DNA from 4 places in the Kitasatospora sp. NPDC002543 genome. Region 3 is predicted to be linked to each of the others. Evidence: riboswitches for the same ligand, from Rfam matches in the RefSeq annotation. Region 3 holds a riboswitch; each other region holds the start of a gene.
What was found. A riboswitch is a leader RNA that binds a small molecule or an ion and turns the genes downstream of it on or off. The one in region 3 is predicted to bind cobalamin.
Positions count from the first base shown of each region.

Region 1 (4,201 bases), on a different contig from region 3:
GGATCTACGAGGCCGGAGCGCTGCCCTTCATGGCCTGGGAGCCGCACGACCGCTCGCTCGCCTCCATCGCGGCCGGCGACACCGACGACTACGTGCGCGGCGTCGCCAAGTCCGTGGCCAAGCTCAACCTGCCGATCGCCATCAGCATCGCCCACGAGATGAACGGCGACTGGTACCCGTGGGGCCGCCAGGCAGCCACCCCCGAGGACTTCGTGGCCGCCTGGCGCCACGTCCACGACATCTTCGACCAGGCCGGCGCCACCAACGTGATCTGGGTCTGGAGCCCCAACATCATCGACCCCGCGCCCAACACCCGCCTGCAGCCGTACTACCCCGGCGACACCTACGTCGACTGGGCCGGCATGACCGGCTACTTCACCCGCACCGGGCCGAAGACCTTCGAGACCCTCTACGGGCCCACCATGGCCGAGATCCGCACCTTCTGCGCCAAGCCCTTCTTCATCAGCGAGACCGCGTCCGAGCAGGGCAAGCGCCAGCAGGCCGACATCGACCAGCTGTTCTCCGGGCTGGAGGCGCACGACGACATCATCGGCTTCGTCTGGTTCAACATCGTCAAACGGGCGGACTGGCGGGTCGAGGCCGTCCCGGACACCCTCGCCGCGTTCAAACAGCGCGTGTCCGACCCCCGTTACGGCTTCGACATCCGGAACCCCCGATGAGCACTGAGTCCGAGTTCCCCCCCGTCCCGACCAGCCGCTCCGCCCACGGCCCGACGGCCGGTCCGGAACCGGACCCCGCCGAGCACCGCGCGGCCGTGGCGGTGGACAACCCCGACGGCATCGAGCTGGCCCCGTACACCATCCCGCCGGTCCCCACGATCGGCTGGGACCCGGGCAGCAGCCCCCGGCGCCGCTGGATCGCCCGCGGCCTGCTGGGCGCCGTCCTGACCGTCCAGGCCGCGCTCTCGCTGCGGCTGCTGGCCGCCGCGCACCCCGACGAGGCCGCCGCCATGGTCGCCGGCCGCCAGCAGCTGGCCCACCTGCTGCACGGCACCCCGGTCACCACCGACCTGGTCGACCGGGTGCACGGCTCGCCCTGGCTCTACCCGCCGCTGGCCGGCGCCGCCGCCGACGCCAACGGCATCTGGGGCACCCGGCTGCTCAGTCTCGGCTTCGCACTGATCACCACGATGCTGCTGTACGCGCTGACCAGGCGTCTGTTCAACGAGCGGGTCGCCATCTGCGCGATCGCCGTGTACGCCGTCCTCCAGTCCACCGTCGTCGTCGGCTTCTACGCCGCGCCCGAGTCCCTCGCCGTCCTGCTGATCGCCCTCGCGGCCTGGACCACGGTGTTCACCGCCCGCCGCCATCCGGCCCTGGCCCTGCTCGCCGCCCCACCCGCGGCACTGGCCTGCGCCGTGGCCTACTCCGCGGCCTTCGCCGTCCCCGCGCTGGTCGCCCTCGCGTTCGCCGCCGCCCGGCCGCACCACCGGCCCGGCCCGGCCGCCGTGCGCGCGCTGCTGTCGGCCGCCGCCACCCTCGTCCTGCTGCTCCCGTACGGCACCCTCGGCGCGGTCGCGGGGTGGTCGCCCTCGCGCGGCAACGCGCCCGGCCCGGCCGGCCCGATCCTGCTCGGCACGCTCCAGTGGGCCGGCCTGTTCACCGTCCTCGCCGTCGCCGGCACCGTCGCCTACGCGCGCCGCGAGCAGATGAACGAGCACGACGCGCCGGAGAAGGACGCCGTCCCCACCACCCGGGGGCAGCGCGCCCTGCTCGGGGCCGTCCTGACCGTCACCGCCCTGCTGATCCCCGCCGCCCACCTGTGGACCGGCACCTCCGGCGCGCTGTTCCGCCACCTCGGCTACGGCATGCTGCTCGCCGCCCCGCTCGCCGGGGTCGGCCTGACCCGGCTGGTCGGCGCCCACTTCCGCCACCCCCAGCTGGGCATCCTGGTCTGGGTCGCGCTGCTCGCGCTCGGCATGGAGCAGTCCGCCCTGCGCTACCAGAACGGGCCCGACTCCGGCCGCCTGCTGGCCGTTCTGAGGGCCCACACCGAGCCCCAGGGGCGCTATCTCACCGAGGTCGACGGCCTGGCCGAGTACTACCTCGGCAGCGTCTCCGAACCCGCGCAGTGGATCTCGACGCGGGCCGGCACGGAGTACCGCGACGGCGGCGGGGTGCAGCACCACGGGGACGACGGCAGTGTGGCCGCGATCCGGGACGGCTGGTTCACCATGGTCGTCCTGGACAGCACCGCGCCGAGGGGCACCGACCGGGCCCTGCGCGAGGCCCTGGCCGCCGCCGGACACTACCGGCTGGTCGCCCAGTTCACCTCGCCGACCGGTGATTCGAGCACGTACAAGGTCTATCTCAAGCACTGACCGGCTGTCCGGCCCACGCACACCCGCGACACGACAGGCACAACATATGGTGCCGCCGCAGTCTGGCGGCACTACATGTATGCTCGCTTCTGCTGTCGATGCAGGGGAACCCGGTGCGAATCCGGGACTGCCCCGCAGCGGTGAGCGGGCGGCTCCAGCAGCCGCACCCCGCGAGTCCGAGTACCTGCCGACGGCGTGCGCCACGGCCCTCCCGCAGAGGCCGCGCCGGCACGAGCAGTACCCCTCCGGGCCTCGCGGGCGGGCCGGGGAGTCACCTCGCGCGACGCTTTTTGCGTTCGCGCCGTGCTCCCCTGCCCAGATCGGCCCGGTGGCCCCCGAGCACCGCCGCCGATCGCCGCCAGGAGAGAGCGCCTTGACCACCGCTGCCTCAGCCACCCTGCCCGCCCAGGGCTCCGGTACCGCCTTCACCGACCCGACGGTCTCCGACCCCGGGGGCGCGCTGCTGCGGCTGCTCACCGACCGCAGCACCGACCTCACCGAGGTCGACCCCGGCCATGTCGCCGCCGCCGCACTGCGCGGCCGCCACGCCGGCTCGGACTTCGCCGAGCTGCGCGGGCTGGCCGTGGACGCCGCCGCGTCGATGATCGCCGAGGACCCCCAGTACTCGAAGCTGGCCGCCCGCCTGCTCGCGCTGGAGATCGTCGACGAGGCGAACAGCCAGGGCTCGGTGTCCTTCTCCGCCTCGATCGCCGTCGGCCACGCCGAGGGCCTGATCGGCGACACCACCGCCGCGTTCGTCGCCAAGCACGCCGCCGCCCTGGACGCGCTGATCGACCCCTCGGGCGACGACCGCTTCGAGTACTTCGGCCTGCGCACCGTGCAGTCCCGCTACCTGCTGCGCCACCCGATCACCCGCAAGGTGATCGAGACCCCGCAGCACTTCCTGCTCCGCGTCGCCTGCGGCCTGGCGGTCGGCGACAGCGAGCAGTCGGTGCGCGAGGTGGCCGAGCTGTACGGCCTGATGAGCCGCCTGGAGTACCTGACCTCCTCGCCGACGCTCTTCAACTCCGGCACCCGCCACCCGCAGATGTCGAGCTGCTACCTGCTCGACTCGCCGCTGGACAACCTGGACTCGATCTACAACCGCTACGCGCAGATCGCCCGCCTGTCCAAGCACGCCGGCGGCATCGGCCTGTCCTACTCGCGCATCCGCTCGCGCGGCAGCCTGATCCGCGGCACCAACGGCAAGTCCAACGGCATCGTGCCGTTCCTGCGCACCCTCGACTCCTCGGTCGCCGCCGTCAACCAGGGCGGCCGCCGCAAGGGCGCGGCCTGCGTCTACCTGGAGACCTGGCACGCCGACATCGAGGAGTTCCTGGAGCTCCGCGACAACACCGGCGAAGAGGCGCGCCGCACCCACAACCTCAACCTGGCCCACTGGATCCCGGACGAGTTCATGCGCCGGGTCAACGCCAACCAGGACTGGTCGCTGTTCTCCCCGGCCGACGTGCCCGAGCTGGTCGACCTGTGGGGCGCCGACTTCGACGAGGCCTACCGCAAGGCCGAGCTGGCCGGCAAGGCCGTCCGCACCATCCCGGCGCAGACCCTGTACGCCCGCATGATGCGCACCCTGGCGCAGACCGGCAACGGCTGGATGACCTTCAAGGACGCCTCCAACCGCGCCGCCAACCAGACCGCCCTGCCGGGCCGCACCGTGCACTCCTCCAACCTGTGCACGGAGATCCTGGAGGTCACGGACGACTCCGAGACCGCCGTCTGCAACCTGGGCTCGGTCAACCTGGGCGCCCACGTCGCCCCGGGCGCCACGGCCGCCGACCTCATCGGCGCCATGGACTGGGAGCGGCTGGACGCCACCGTGCGCACCGCCGTCACCTTCCT
Region 1 is NZ_JBSFWR010000002.1:182,226-186,426, reverse strand. Features, by position in the region: gene ACWD4P_RS01940 (glycoside hydrolase family 26 protein) at 1-680, shown strand, start outside; gene ACWD4P_RS01935 (glycosyltransferase family 39 protein) at 677-2,341, shown strand; cobalamin riboswitch at 2,391-2,547, shown strand; gene ACWD4P_RS01930 (ribonucleoside-diphosphate reductase subunit alpha) at 2,739-4,201, shown strand, end outside.
Region 1: linked by a shared signal. The riboswitch ahead of ACWD4P_RS01930 (ribonucleoside-diphosphate reductase subunit alpha) and the one ahead of ACWD4P_RS09480 (peptidase) in region 3 are both predicted to bind cobalamin.

Region 2 (4,201 bases), on a different contig from region 3:
CGTCCAGTCCGTCGAGGAAGGAGTAGAGCAGCGGGCGCAGCAGCCGGGCGGACTCGCCGCGGTGCGCGAGTGACCGGTCGGTGATGGAGCTGAGGTCGGCGGGCTCCTCGGCCAGGGCCCGTTCGACCTGGGCGGCGAGGTCGCCGTCCGGGTCGAGGGCGGGCGCGGCCTGGCCGAAGGCGTAGCTGGGGGAGCGCGGGTCGAGTTCGGCGGCGCCGGTGGCGACGAGCAGGGTGCGCCGGTTCAGGGCGGCGCCGTAGAAGGTGACGGAGCCGTGGTCGCCGATCACGCAGTCGGCGGCGACGAGTGCGGCCTGCCAGCCCTGGTGGGGCGGGATCAGGCGCAGGCCCATCCGGCAGGCGGCGTCGAGCAGCGCCTCGGGGTCGTGGCGGCTCCACACGTTGGGGTGCAGGACGACGGCCACCGTGTACTCGTCGGCGGGGAGTTGGCGGACCAGCCGCTGGGGCAGGTCGGGGCGGCGGCCGAAGGAGGAGTGCGCGCTCCAGGTGGAGCTGAGGACGACGAGCCGTCGGCTGCCGGTGGCGCCGAGCGCGGCCCGGTAGCCGTCGCGGGAGCGTCGGCTGCCGAGCATCCGGTCGAAGCACGGGTCGCCGACGACCCGGGCGACGTCCAGGGCCTCGGGGCAGGAGATCCGCAGGCGGTCCAGCTGTTCGGGGTGGGAGAGGCCGAGGACGTCCACGAACACCCTTCCGCGGTGGGTGAGTTCGTTGCGGGACAGGCCGGCGGCGCTGACCGTGTCGCCGGTGGACTCGGTGACCAGTCGGTTGTAGCCGGCGCCGTGCGGGAGGACGACGAGGCGGGCGTCCAGGCGGTGCATGGAGGAGTGGACGGCGCAGGAGACGGCCAGGTCGAAGCGGAGGCGGACGGCCTCCTCCCAGTCCAGCACGGTGAAGCCGGGCAGGCCGTGCAGGTACTCGTCCAGGGCGCGGTCGGCGAAGGCGGAACCGGGGTTGACGGTGAAGTACCGCTCGACGCCCTCCGGGTTCAGCAGGCTGAGGACGTCCAGGACCCGGGTCGCCGAGGTGAGGGTGCGGGCGACCGCCAGCACGCGGGCCTTGACCGGTTCGGTGTTCCAGCGGTCGGCGGGCCAGGCGTGGGGGTGGGACGGCACATCATGATCGTACTGGCCGGGGCGGCGTCCGGCGCGTCCTTCCGGGGAAGGACGCGCTCCGGGGAGGGCCGAGCCGGGGTCAGCCCGTGGCCGCGCCGGGCTCGTGGTGCTCGGCGGCGGCGCACTCGTCGAGGATGGGGCGCATGGACTCGTCCACGAGCCGGTAGCGCACCACTCGTCCGTCCCGGTCGCCGGTGACCACGCCGGCCGTGCGGAGCAGCCGCAGGGCCTGGGAGACGGCGGGGTCGCGCATGCCGGTGGCCACCGCGAGGTCGGTGACGGCGAGGGGGCCGGCCCGGTGGAGGGCGAGCAGCAGGGCGAGCCGTCCGGGGTCGGCGAGCAGCGAGAAGCGCTCCGCCCAGGACCGGACGTGTGCCGGGTCGCCGATCGCGGCGATGGCTTCGCAGACCCGGTGCCCGTCGATGGTGCGGTGGCCCGCGCGGTCGGCCGGTACGAGATGCATGCGGACATTCTCGCAGGCGGCGGCCTGTGATCCTGGACACCTGCGCAGGTGCGCAACCTTGCACGGGTCGGGGCGTGGCCCTACGGTGTTCCCCGCCGTGGTGCTCGGGAAGACCGGTGACGGACCCTCAGGGGTCCCAGCCCGGAGCGGCCCTCGCCACTGTGATCGGGTCGTTCCTCCGCATGCGGAGGAGCGTCGTCCGTCCCCACGAAGCCACTGGGCGCCCCACGCCCGGGAAGGCGGGTACGGGTGTCCCGTAAGCCAGGAGACCGGCCACGGCATCTCACGAGGTTTTCCACGAGGTGCTGGAGCGTGATCCGCAGATGACCCTGCCCGAAACCGTTGCCGACGGGCCGAACACGGCCCCTTCCGCACTGCCCGCCTTCAAGTGGCGGCGCGAGGACACCGTCCGTACGGCGGGGCTGATGGCGGTGATCGTGGCCATGCACGTGGTGGCCTTCGGCACGCTGATCTTCCTGGTCGCGCCCGAGAGGTACGCGGTCGGTACCCAGGTCTTCGGGGTGGGCCTGGGCATCACCGCGTACACCCTCGGCATGCGGCACGCCTTCGACGCCGACCACATCGCGGTGATCGACAACACCACCCGCAAGCTGATGGCGGACGGCAAGCGGCCGGTCTCGGTGGGCTTCTGGTTCGCCCTCGGGCACTCCTCGATGGTGGTGCTGATGGCCGCCCTGGTGGCGGGCGGCGCGCAGCTGGCGAACACCCTGATGGACGACGAGTCGCCCACCCACAAGTGGCTCGGCGTGGTCGGTACGACGGCTTCCGGTGCCTTCCTCTACCTGATCGGCGCGCTGAACCTGGCGGCGCTGCTCGGCATCCTCAAGGTGTTCCGCTCGATGCGGGCCGGGAAGTTCGACGAGAAGGAGCTGGAGGCGCACCTCGACTCGCGCGGCTTCATGGCCCGGGTGCTGAACCGGGCGACCCGCTCGATCACCCGGCCGGGGCAGATGTTCCCGGTGGGCATGGTGCTGGGCCTGGGCTTCGACACCGCGACCGAGGTCACCCTGATGGTGATGGCCGGCTCGGGTGCGGCCTCCGGGCTGCCCTGGTACGCGATCGTCTGTCTGCCGCTGCTGTTCGCGGCCGGGATGAGCCTGTTCGACACCCTGGACGGGACGTTCATGAACTTCGCGTACCAGTGGGCCTTCGCCAACCCGGTGCGGAAGGTGTACTACAACCTGACCATCACGGGTCTGTCGATCGCGGTGGCCTTCATCATCGGCACCATCGAGCTGGTCGGGGTGCTGCACGAGAAGCTCGACCTGACCGACCCGGTCACCGGGTTCATCGCGGACATCTCGCTGGACAACGTCGGCTACGCCATCGCCGGGCTGTTCGTGGTCGTCTGGGTGATCGCCATCGGCTACTGGAAGCTCGCCCGGGTCGAGAAGCGCTGGACGCCCGGGAACCCGTGACCCGGGCGGCCGCCGGCGGGCCCGACCGGCCCGGTGCCGCCGCCGCGCCGCAGGCACGCCGAGACGGCGCCTCCCCGGACGGGGGGAGGCGCCGTCGGCGTTCTCCGGGGTCAGTGCCGGTCGCCGTAGCGGCGGCGGAACTGCTCGACCCGGCCGGCGGTGTCCAGCACCCGGGACTGGCCGGTGTAGAAGGGGTGGCTCGCCGAGGAGATCTCGACGTCGATCACCGGGTAGGTGTTGCCGTCCTCCCACTCGACGGTGCGGTCGCCGGTGGCGGTCGACCGGGTGAGGAAGGCGAGGCCGCCGACCTTGTCGCGGAAGACGACCGGGCGGTACCTGGGGTGGATTCCGGACTTCATGAGGGGCTCCTCTCGGGTCGGGCTTCGGTGGTCGGACCGGTCGGGCCGGTCGGGGGTCAGCGCTCCTCGCGGAAGTCGACGTGCCGGCCCGCGGCCGGGTCGTACTTGCGCAGGACCATCCGGTCCGGGTCGTTGCGGCGGTTCTTGCGGGTCACGTACGTGTAGCCGGTGCCGGCGGTGGAGCGGAGCTTGATCACCGGGCGCAGTTCGCTGCGGGCCATCGGGTGTCCTCCTGGGCGCTGGGGTGTCGGTTCCCGGGTCTCGGGCCGGGTGCTGGGAACCGTACACCGAAATGGATGTCATTTTCATCTGGTGTAACGTGAGCCCGGTCCCGCCCATTCCCGGACGCCAGGGAGCACCCATGTCCGCCCACTGCCAACTCACCGGGCGCCGTCCCGGCTTCGGCAACGCGATCTCGCACTCGCACCGCCGTACGCCCCGCCGCTTCGACCCCAACATCCAGCGCAGGCGCTACTGGCTGCCCGGCGAGGGCCGGTACGTCCGGCTGACGCTGAGCGCCAAGGGCATCCGCACCGTGGACGCGATCGGCATCGAGGCCGCCGTCGCCCGCATCCGCGCCCGGGGGGAGAGGGTCTGATGGCCAAGCGGAGCAAGATCGCCAAGAACGAGCGGCGGCGCGCGACCGTCGCCCGCCACGCGGAGCGCCGCGCCGAGCTCAAGCGCGTCATCGCCCACCCCGGCACCGGCCCCGCCGAGCGCGCCGCCGCCCAGGCCGAACTCGCCCGCCAGCCGCGCGACGCCAGCGCCACCCGCGTCCGCAACCGGGACGCCCTGGACGGCCGGCCGC
Region 2 is NZ_JBSFWR010000044.1:44,270-48,470, reverse strand. Features, by position in the region: gene ACWD4P_RS20080 (hypothetical protein) at 1-1,132, opposite strand, end outside; gene ACWD4P_RS20075 (ArsR/SmtB family transcription factor) at 1,212-1,595, opposite strand; cobalamin riboswitch at 1,677-1,887, shown strand; gene ACWD4P_RS20070 (Nickel transporter NicT) at 1,919-3,034, shown strand; gene ACWD4P_RS20065 (type B 50S ribosomal protein L31) at 3,145-3,393, opposite strand; gene rpmG (50S ribosomal protein L33) at 3,450-3,614, opposite strand; gene rpmB (50S ribosomal protein L28) at 3,755-3,991, shown strand; gene rpsN (30S ribosomal protein S14) at 3,991-4,201, shown strand, end outside.
Region 2: linked by a shared signal. The riboswitch ahead of ACWD4P_RS20070 (Nickel transporter NicT) and the one ahead of ACWD4P_RS09480 (peptidase) in region 3 are both predicted to bind cobalamin.

Region 3 (4,201 bases):
CGGGGAGGCCGGGGCGTCGAGGCGTGGACAAGCAGGCAGGTCAGGGCGCGGTGATGCCGGGCTGGGCGCCCGCGCCGAAGGACCAGCCCTCGACGTCTCCGGGTGCCGGGTTGTAGCTGCCGGCGCCCAGGCTGCTGTACGACCAGGGGCCGCCGTGCTGGGCGTGCCAGTACGACCAGTAGGCGCTGCCGGTGGGGTTGGTGCAGGTCGTCGGCAAGGCGTTGATGGTGCAGACGAAGCCCGGGTAGCGCGGGTGGAAGGCGTACGAGAATCCGGCACCGGTCAGCGCGGTCAGGCCGCTGGCCGGGTCGCCGAGCGCGCAGCCGGTCTGGATGCCGCCGCCGACGGCGGTGAAGTCGACCACGACGGTGACGCCGGTGGTCCCGCTGCAGGCGGCGGCCTGGGCCTGCGGCGCCTGGGCAGCGGAGACGCCGAGCAGGCCGGCGGTGAGGGCCGCGGCGGCGGCGATCGAACCGAGCGTGCGGCGGACCGGGCGGACGGGGCGGACCGGGGTGAGGGTGTCGGTCATCGGGGAACTCCCAGTGGTGTCAGGTTCGTTCAGCGGACGGTCGGCGACGGGCAGGCCAGGGAGGGGGCGTCGGGGCGGGCCCCGGCTGCGGAGAGGGTGGCCAGCGGGGTGCCCGCGAGGCCGAGGACGGCCTGTGCGGTGGCGCGGGCGCCGTTGCCCGCGTTGAACCCCGTCTCGTCGTAGGCGACCGCGCCGCGCACCGCCGGGTCGGCCGAGCAGCCCTGCTGGAACTTCACCAGCCGGCTCCAGCCCTTGAGGCCGGCGCCGAAGCGCCCGCCGGCCACCAGCGCCTGGGTAACCAGGCCGGTGGTGTTGGCGTTGGAGGCGGTCGCCCCGGCGGCCGCGAAGCCGCCGTCGGCGTTCTGGTGCGCGGTCAGCCAGCCGAGGCCCGCGTTCGCCTTGGCGGTGCGGCCGGTGGCGGCGAGCGCCTGGACGGCCAGCGCGGTGGCGTCCGGGTCGGCGGTGCAGGTCGCCTGGCCGAAGGAGACCGGGTAACCGCCGTCCGCGCACTGGCTGTTCGCGAGGAAGTCGACGGCAGCCGCCGGGGCGCCTCCGGGGGTGCGGTGCAGGGCGATCAGGGCGAGCGACTGGCCGAAGGCGTTGCTGTAGTCGCCCCACTGCGAGCGGTCGGAGAAGCGCCCCTCGGTGGTCTGGAGCGAGCGCAGCCGGGCCGGTAGGTCGACGCCACCGAAAGAGGCCGGATTCGCGCTGCGGACCTCGGTGGCAAGCAGCAGCTTGGCGGTGGCGCCGGCGTAGGCCTCGGTGGTGCCGTCGCCGAGGTAACCGCCGATGATCTCGGGCCTGGCCAGCCAGGCGGTGGCCCTGGCGGCGGCCTCGTCCGAGCTGTGCGAGGCGGCGAAGGCCAGCACGGCGTCGATCGTCAGGCCCTGGTCGGGGTAGGCCGTCCCGTTGAAGACGGACTCGAAGTGGTCGCCGTCGACGAGCTGACGGGCCAGCCAGCCGCCCGCGGCGGCGTCGGGGCGGACGGTCCAGGAGGAGGTCGTGTCGGCGTGGGCGGCCGAGGCCGCCGGAAGGGCGGTGGCGAGAGCGAGGGCGGGTATCGCGAGCAGACCGAGGGTGCGACGGAGCGCGGGCATGGTGGTACCTTTCCGGGCCTGGACGCAGGGGCCCGGAGGGCATCGGCGGCACGCCGGGCAGCCCTCGGAGCTCCGGCCCGCAGACCACGACGGGAGGAGGGGTGACACACCTCCGCCGACGGGTACTCGGGCTCGCCGCGCGACGTGGAGTCGGCGGCCTACCGTTGCGGGTCAGCGCCGGATTCGGACCGGACTTCCCCCATCGGCGGAGTCACAACATGACGGCTCATCATGGCGAAGCGGAAAAGATCCGGTCAAGGGATCGTGCGTCACATCCCGCTTCCCCCGGCCGCCTCCGCGACATCGCCCGGACTGCGTGACCCACCTGTGGGGCATCGTCAACTGGCAGAACGTCTCGGCCCGCTTCGCGGCCGCCACCACCCAGGGCTGATCCGCCCCACGGCCGGGCGGCCCGGACTCCGACTGGACCGGGCCGGCAATCCTGGCCCCCGGAGGTGATGGCCGGCTCAGGCGCCGCCTCCGGCCTGCCCTGGTACGCCATCATCTGCCTGCCGCTGCTCTTCGCCTGCGGCATGAGCCTGTTCGACACCCTCGACGGGACCTTCATGAACTTCGCCTACCACTGGGCGTTCTCCAACCCGGTCCGCAAGGTCTACTACAACCTCTTGGTCCTGCCCTGCGGCTTCCCGCCGGACCGCACCGAGCGGGAGTTCCACCTGCTCACCGGACGGCCGGGCTGGGACGAGCTGCCGGCCGTCCGGAACGGGCGGGTATGGATCCTCGACGGCCCGTCCTACTTCAACCGGCCCGGCCCACGCGTCGTCCGCGGCGTCGAAGTCCTCGCGCAGCTCCTGCACGGCGTCCGGACCGGCCCCCGGCCCGCACGGCCCGCACGGCCCGCGTCAGCCTGCCGCCTCCGCGGCCTCGGCGCGGGAGCGACGGGCCCGCCGCTCCCGCGCCAGGCGGCAACGACGACAAGCTGCGCCGTCGCCACCCTGGTGACGGCCCCCTGAGGCTCCACCGCTCGGCCGTGACCACCATCGAGACGTCCATCGACGTCCGCCCGACATGCTCGACCCGAGCCCGCACGGTCCAGCTCAAGTCCGTCGCCGCAGGCTACAGCCACCGGCCCGTCGTCCTGTGCCTCGGGGACGGGCAGGACCGCCGGGGGACGGCTCGCGTCCCCCGGCGACGCCTCAGCGGTGGGTGAACGTCGGCGGGCGCTTCTCGGCGAAGGCCGCCATGCCCTCCTTCTGGTCGGCGGTGGCGAACGTGGCGTGGAACAGCCGCCGTTCGAAGCGGACGCCCTCGGCGAGGGTGGCCTCGTACGAGCGGTTGACGGCCTCCTTGAGCATGATCGCCGCCGGGGTGGACATCGCCGCGATCGTCTCGGCGGTGGCCAGAGCGTCGGTCTGCAGCTGGTCGGCGGGGACGATGCGGGAGACGAGGCCGGCCCGTTCGGCCTCCTCGGCGCCCATCATCCGGCCGGTCAGGCACAGCTCCATGGCCTTGGCCTTGCCGACGGCCCGGGTGAGCCGCTGCGAGCCGCCGATGCCGGGGATGACGCCGAGCTTGATCTCCGGCTGCCCGAACTTCGCGGTGTCCGCCGCCAGCAGGACGTCGCACATCATCGCCAACTCGCAGCCCCCGCCCAGCGCGTAGCCGGCCACGGCCGCCACCACCGGCTTGCGCAGCGCGGCGAACCGGTCCCACGCAGCGAACCAGTCACCGAGGTAGGCGTCCACGAAGTCCAGGGGCTGCATCTCCTTGATGTCGGCACCGGCTGCGAAGGCCTTGTCCGAACCCGTGATCACCAGACAGCCGATCTCCGGGTCCCGGTCGAAGTCCGTTGCTGCCGCTACGACTTCGGTCATCAGGAGGGTGTTCAGCGCGTTCAGCGCCTTCGGGCGGTCGAGCGTGATCAGCCCGACCCGACCCTTGCGCTCGACCAGGATCGTCTCGAACGTCATGCGGTGTCCTTCCTGAGGGTGGTGATGATGGCCGAGAAGTCCAGAGCGCCGGACCCGCCCCGGGCGAAAGTGGCGAACAACTCGGCGGCCCTGACGCCCAGTTCGGCCTGGACGGCGGAGGCGGCAGCAGCGTCGGCGGCCAGCCCGAGGTCCTTGGCCATCAGCGCGGACGCGAACCCGGCCGCGTAGTCGCGGTTGGCCGGGCTGGTCGGAACCGGACCGGGCACCGGGCAGTTGCTGGTCAGCGCCCAGCACTGGCCGGAGGCCGTGGAGGCGACGTCGAACAGCGCCTGGTGACTGAGCCCGAGGCTCTCCCCGAGGACGAAGGCCTCGCTGACCGCGATCATGGAGACGCCGAGGATCATGTTGTTGCAGATCTTGGCGGCCTGTCCGGCTCCGGACGCCCCGCAGTGGACGACCCGGCGGCCCATCGCCGCGAGCAGCGGCTCGGCCTCGGCGAAGTCGACGTCCTCGGCACCGACCATGAAGGTCAGGCTTGCCCCTTCGGCGCCCGCCACACCACCCGAGACCGGGGCGTCGACCGCCCGGTGCCCGGCGACCCGGGCGAGGTCGGCGGCCACCCGGGCGTCCCCGACCGCGATGGTGGAGCAGTCGACGAACAGCGCGCCGGACGCCGCCTCGGT
Region 3 is NZ_JBSFWR010000015.1:27,089-31,289, forward strand. Features, by position in the region: gene ACWD4P_RS09475 (flagellar hook-length control protein FliK) at 41-529, opposite strand; gene ACWD4P_RS09480 (peptidase) at 559-1,626, opposite strand; cobalamin riboswitch at 1,727-1,848, opposite strand; partial or broken gene ACWD4P_RS09485 (HoxN/HupN/NixA family nickel/cobalt transporter) at 2,082-2,600, shown strand; gene ACWD4P_RS09490 (enoyl-CoA hydratase) at 2,784-3,557, opposite strand; gene mmsB (3-hydroxyisobutyrate dehydrogenase) at 3,554-4,201, opposite strand, start outside.

Region 4 (4,201 bases), on a different contig from region 3:
GCGCGCACCGCCGGGTCGTGGGTGATCGGGGAGTTGGCGCGGGAGGCGAGGTCGGCGCGGTTGGCGGCGAGCTCGGCGGTGATCGCGCCGGTGCCCTCGCGCAGGCCGCGGGCGAGCAGCGCCGCCTCGCCGGCCTTCTGCCGGGCGAAGGCGAGCCAGCGGGCGATCTGCGGGTCCAGCTCCCGTTCGGCGGCGGCGTCGATCGGGACGTGCAGCAGGGAGCAGGACGGCGCGACGTCGACGGTGTCGGCGAGGCCCAGCAGGGTCGCCAGCGTGGACAGCGACTTCTCCAGGTCGTTGATCCAGATGTTGCGCCCGTCGATCACCCCGGCGACCAGCCGCTTGCCGGGCAGCCCGCCGACGGCGGCCAGGTCCTCCAGGTTGGCGGCGGCCGGGCCGGTGAAGTCCAGCGCCAAGCCCTCCACCGGGGCCTTGGCCAGCACCGACAGTGCCTCGCCGAGCCGGTCGAAGTAGCTCGCGACCAGCAGCTTGGGCCGCTCGGTGAGGGCGCCGAGCTCACGGTAGGCGCGCGCGGCGGTGTTCAGCTCGGCCGGGGTGCGGTCCTGGACCAGCGCGGGCTCGTCCAGCTGCACCCACTCGGCCCCCTCGGCCCTGAGCGCCGCGAGCAGCTCGGCGTAGACCGGCAGCAACCGGTCCAGCAGGGTGATCGGCTGGAAGTCCTCCGCCACCCCGGGGGCAGGCTTGGCCAGCAGCAGGTAGGTCACCGGGCCGACCAGCACCGGACGGGCGGCGTGGCCGAGCGCGACGGCCTCCGCGAACTCGCCGACCGCCTTGGCCGGGTTCGCGGCGAACACCGTGTCCGGGCCCAACTCCGGCACCAGGTAGTGGTAGTTGGTGTCGAACCACTTGGTCATCTCGAGCGGTGCGACGTCCTGGTTGCCGCGCGCCATCGCGAAGTACCCGTCCAGCGGGTCGGCGTCGACCGCCTCCCGGTGGCGCGGCGGGATCGCACCGACCGCCACGCTGGTGTCCAGCACGTGGTCGTAGAACGAGAAGTCACCGGTCGGGACCTCCCCGACCCCCGCCCCGGCGAGCTGGGCCCAGTTGGTCCGGCGCAGGTCGGCCGCGGTCGACAGCAGCGCCTCGGCCGTGACCGTGCCCTTCCAGTAGCCCTCGATCGCCTTTTTCAGTTCACGGTTACGGCCCTGCCGGGGGTAGCCGTACGCGGTGGCCACGGACGCCGCGGCTGCGGACTTCGCTGTCAAGGGACTCTCCTTCGCGAGCCTGAATCCTCAAGTGCACCGGTGGCGGCACGAGGACGCGAAGGGAGGACGAACCGGACGGACACCCGTGCCCGTGCACGGCTCCGCCTGGTATGGTCGCCGACCCGCCCACGAGGTCACCGGATGGCCGCACGCGAACGGTCGCGCGCGGGCAGTGGCAGGTCTTCGGACTCGCGGGCGCGCCCACCCGGTCGAAACCGGGGCGGACACCTACTGGCCGTCGCTTCCCAGACCCGTCCCGGGTCCAGTGCGTATGACGGCGGTCGTTCCCACTCACCGCTGCGGGGCAGTCCCGGATTCCCACCGGGTTCCCTCTTGCGACACCCCGCCTGGCGGGCGGGGCGAACCAGCTGCGTGGCCAGCTTAGGGGCAGAACGCCGCCGCGGAGGCGGAAATCTCGAAAGCCTTCTGCATCGTGAGACGAAGCGCCCCGGACGGCCACCCCGAACGGCTACTCGACCGGCTCGCGCTCCGGCCCGGTGCGGCCGGTCCGCCGCTCCCGCGCCGCACCGTCGCGCCGCTCCTCGGAGGAGCCCTCCACGACCAGCTCCGGGACGCGGTGCGGCCGCCCGTCCGCGTCGATCGCGACGAAGACCAGCTGCGCCGTCGCCACCCTGGTGACGGGCCCGGTGAGGTTCCACCGCTCCGAGGTCACCACGACGGCCACGTCCATCGAGGTCCGCCCGACGTGCTCCACCCGGGCCCGGACGGTGAGGAGGTCCCCGGCCCGGACGGGGGCGAGGAAGGACATCTCCTCGACCGAGACGGTGACCGCGGGGACTCCGGCGTGCCGGCCCGCGGCGGCGGCCGCCGCGTCGTCGATCAGCTTCATCATCACGCCGCCGTGCACCGAACCGTAGAGGTTGGTGTCGTGGTCGCTCATGATGTGGGCGAGGGTCACCGCGGAGTCGGCCGGGGTGCGGGAGAGGACGGACGGACTGGTCACAGCGACGGCCCGCCCGTCATGGCGCCGCGGGAGTCGTGGTCGGCGTTCCGCTGCACGGAACCCTCCTTCGTGGGTCGCGCGCCCCGTGCCGGGCACGCGAAGGAGCGGGCGGCCGTGCGCATACGGCCCACCCGCACCAGCGGCCCGCCCTCGGGGTCGTGGTGGGACCGCGGGCCACCACGGCACGCGGGCAGCGGCAGGTCTTCGGACTCGTGGGCGCGCCCTCCCGGCCTGACCGGGACGGACACCTACCGGCCGTAGCCTCCCGGGCCCGTGTCCGGGCCCGCCGCACAGGACGGCGGTCGCCCCCGCTCACCGCTGCGGGGCAGTCCCGGATTCCCACCGGGTTCCCTCTTGCGACACCCCGCCCGGCGGGCGGGGCGAACCAGCTGCCCCGCCAGCTTACGTCCATCCGCGCAGCTCACGGCCACCGCCCACCTCCTCGGTCGGTCCACGCACGACCGCCGGGGCCGTACGCCGGGGCGGACGGCAGAATGTCCCCCATGCGGCACATCTTCGTCATCGGCATCGGCGCGGGCGACCCCGACCACCTGACCCTGCAAGCGGTCAAGGCGATCGGTCGCACCGACGTCTTCTTCATCCTCGACAAGAGCGAGGAGCGGCAGGACCTGATCAGGCTCCGCCGCCGGATGCTGGCCGAGCACGGCCTGCCCGGGCACCGGGTGGTCGAGGTGCCCGACGCGGAACGGGACCGCACCACCCCCGCGTACACCGCCGCCGTGGACGACTGGCGCGTGCGCCGCGCCGATCTGGTCGAGCGGCTGCTCGCCGAGCACCTCGGCCCGGAGGAGAGCGGCGCCTTCCTGGTCTGGGGCGACCCCGCGCTCTACGACAGCGTCATCGCCGTGGTCGAGGACGTGTCCACCCGTGGCGGGGTGCCGTTCGAGTTCGAGGTGCTCCCGGGCATCAGCAGCGTCTCCGCACTCGCCGCCCGGCACCGCACCACGCTGACCAGGGTCGGCCGCCCGGTGCAGATCACCACCGGTCGCCGCCTGGCCGAGGGCTTCCCCGCGGGGGTGGACGACGTGGTGGTGATGCTCGACGGCCGGGCCGCCTTCACCGAGATCGACCCCCGGGGGCTGGAGATCCACTACGGCGCCTACCTCGGCACCCCCGACGAGGTGCTCGTCTCCGGGCCGCTCGCCGAGGCGGCCCCGCGGATCCGCGAGCTGCGCGAGCGGTCCCGCGAGCGCAAGGGCTGGATCATGGACACCTACCTGCTCCGGCGCTCGGACGGCTGACCCTCGGCAGCGTGACGCGGTGCGCCGCCCCGGGGGGGGGGCGGGGCGGCGCGGCGCGTCAGCGGTCGGTGAACTCCGGCGGGCGCTTCTCGGCGAAGGCCGCCATGCCCTCTCACCGTGACCTCGGCTGGGGCCTCAGCCCAGGAGCTTCGCCAGTACCCGGTCGAGCGCGTGGATGTCCTCCGGCGGCAGCGCGAGCAGCGCGTCCGGCGGGGTGGTGAGGATCCCGGTGGCGAGCGCCGCCTTCGCCTCGCCCTCCTCGGTGAGGTGGACCAGCTTGGAGCGCCGGTCGGCCGGGTTGGTGATGCGTTCGGCGAGGCCGCGCCGCACCAGGTCGTCCACGATGACGGTGGTGTACGGCGGGTCGGCGGTCAGCCGCTCGGCCAGCTCCCGCAGGGTGATCGGGCCGGCGGCGAGCCGGCGCAGCGCCCTGACGCGGCTGAAGCTCATGCCGAGGGCGTCGGCGACGATCCTGCGGCGGTCGTGGCGCTCCAGCACGAGCGCGTACATCCCCTGCCAGACCCGGGCCGCCGCCCCGGCGTCGGCCTCGCTCACCTCCGGGTGCCCGCCGGTGTCAAGGCGCTCCATCAGGTGCCCACCGTCTCCTTCGTCCGCTCGGTCTCCTCGACCGCCTCCTCGGCGGCGAGCCGCTGTGCCGTGCGCTCGGCCGTCGCCCGGGCCCAGCGGCCGGAAGTGAGCGTACCGGCGATCAGTACGGCGGCCCCGCAGCCGACGATGATCCACCACGC
Region 4 is NZ_JBSFWR010000115.1:1,522-5,722, reverse strand. Features, by position in the region: gene metE (5-methyltetrahydropteroyltriglutamate--homocysteine S-methyltransferase) at 1-1,226, opposite strand, end outside; cobalamin riboswitch at 1,400-1,593, opposite strand; gene ACWD4P_RS32670 (acyl-CoA thioesterase) at 1,696-2,190, opposite strand; cobalamin riboswitch at 2,386-2,554, opposite strand; gene cobF (precorrin-6A synthase (deacetylating)) at 2,694-3,452, shown strand; gene ACWD4P_RS32660 (MarR family winged helix-turn-helix transcriptional regulator) at 3,588-4,040, opposite strand; gene ACWD4P_RS32655 (MFS transporter) at 4,040-4,201, opposite strand, start outside.
Region 4: linked by a shared signal. The riboswitch ahead of ACWD4P_RS32670 (acyl-CoA thioesterase) and the one ahead of ACWD4P_RS09480 (peptidase) in region 3 are both predicted to bind cobalamin.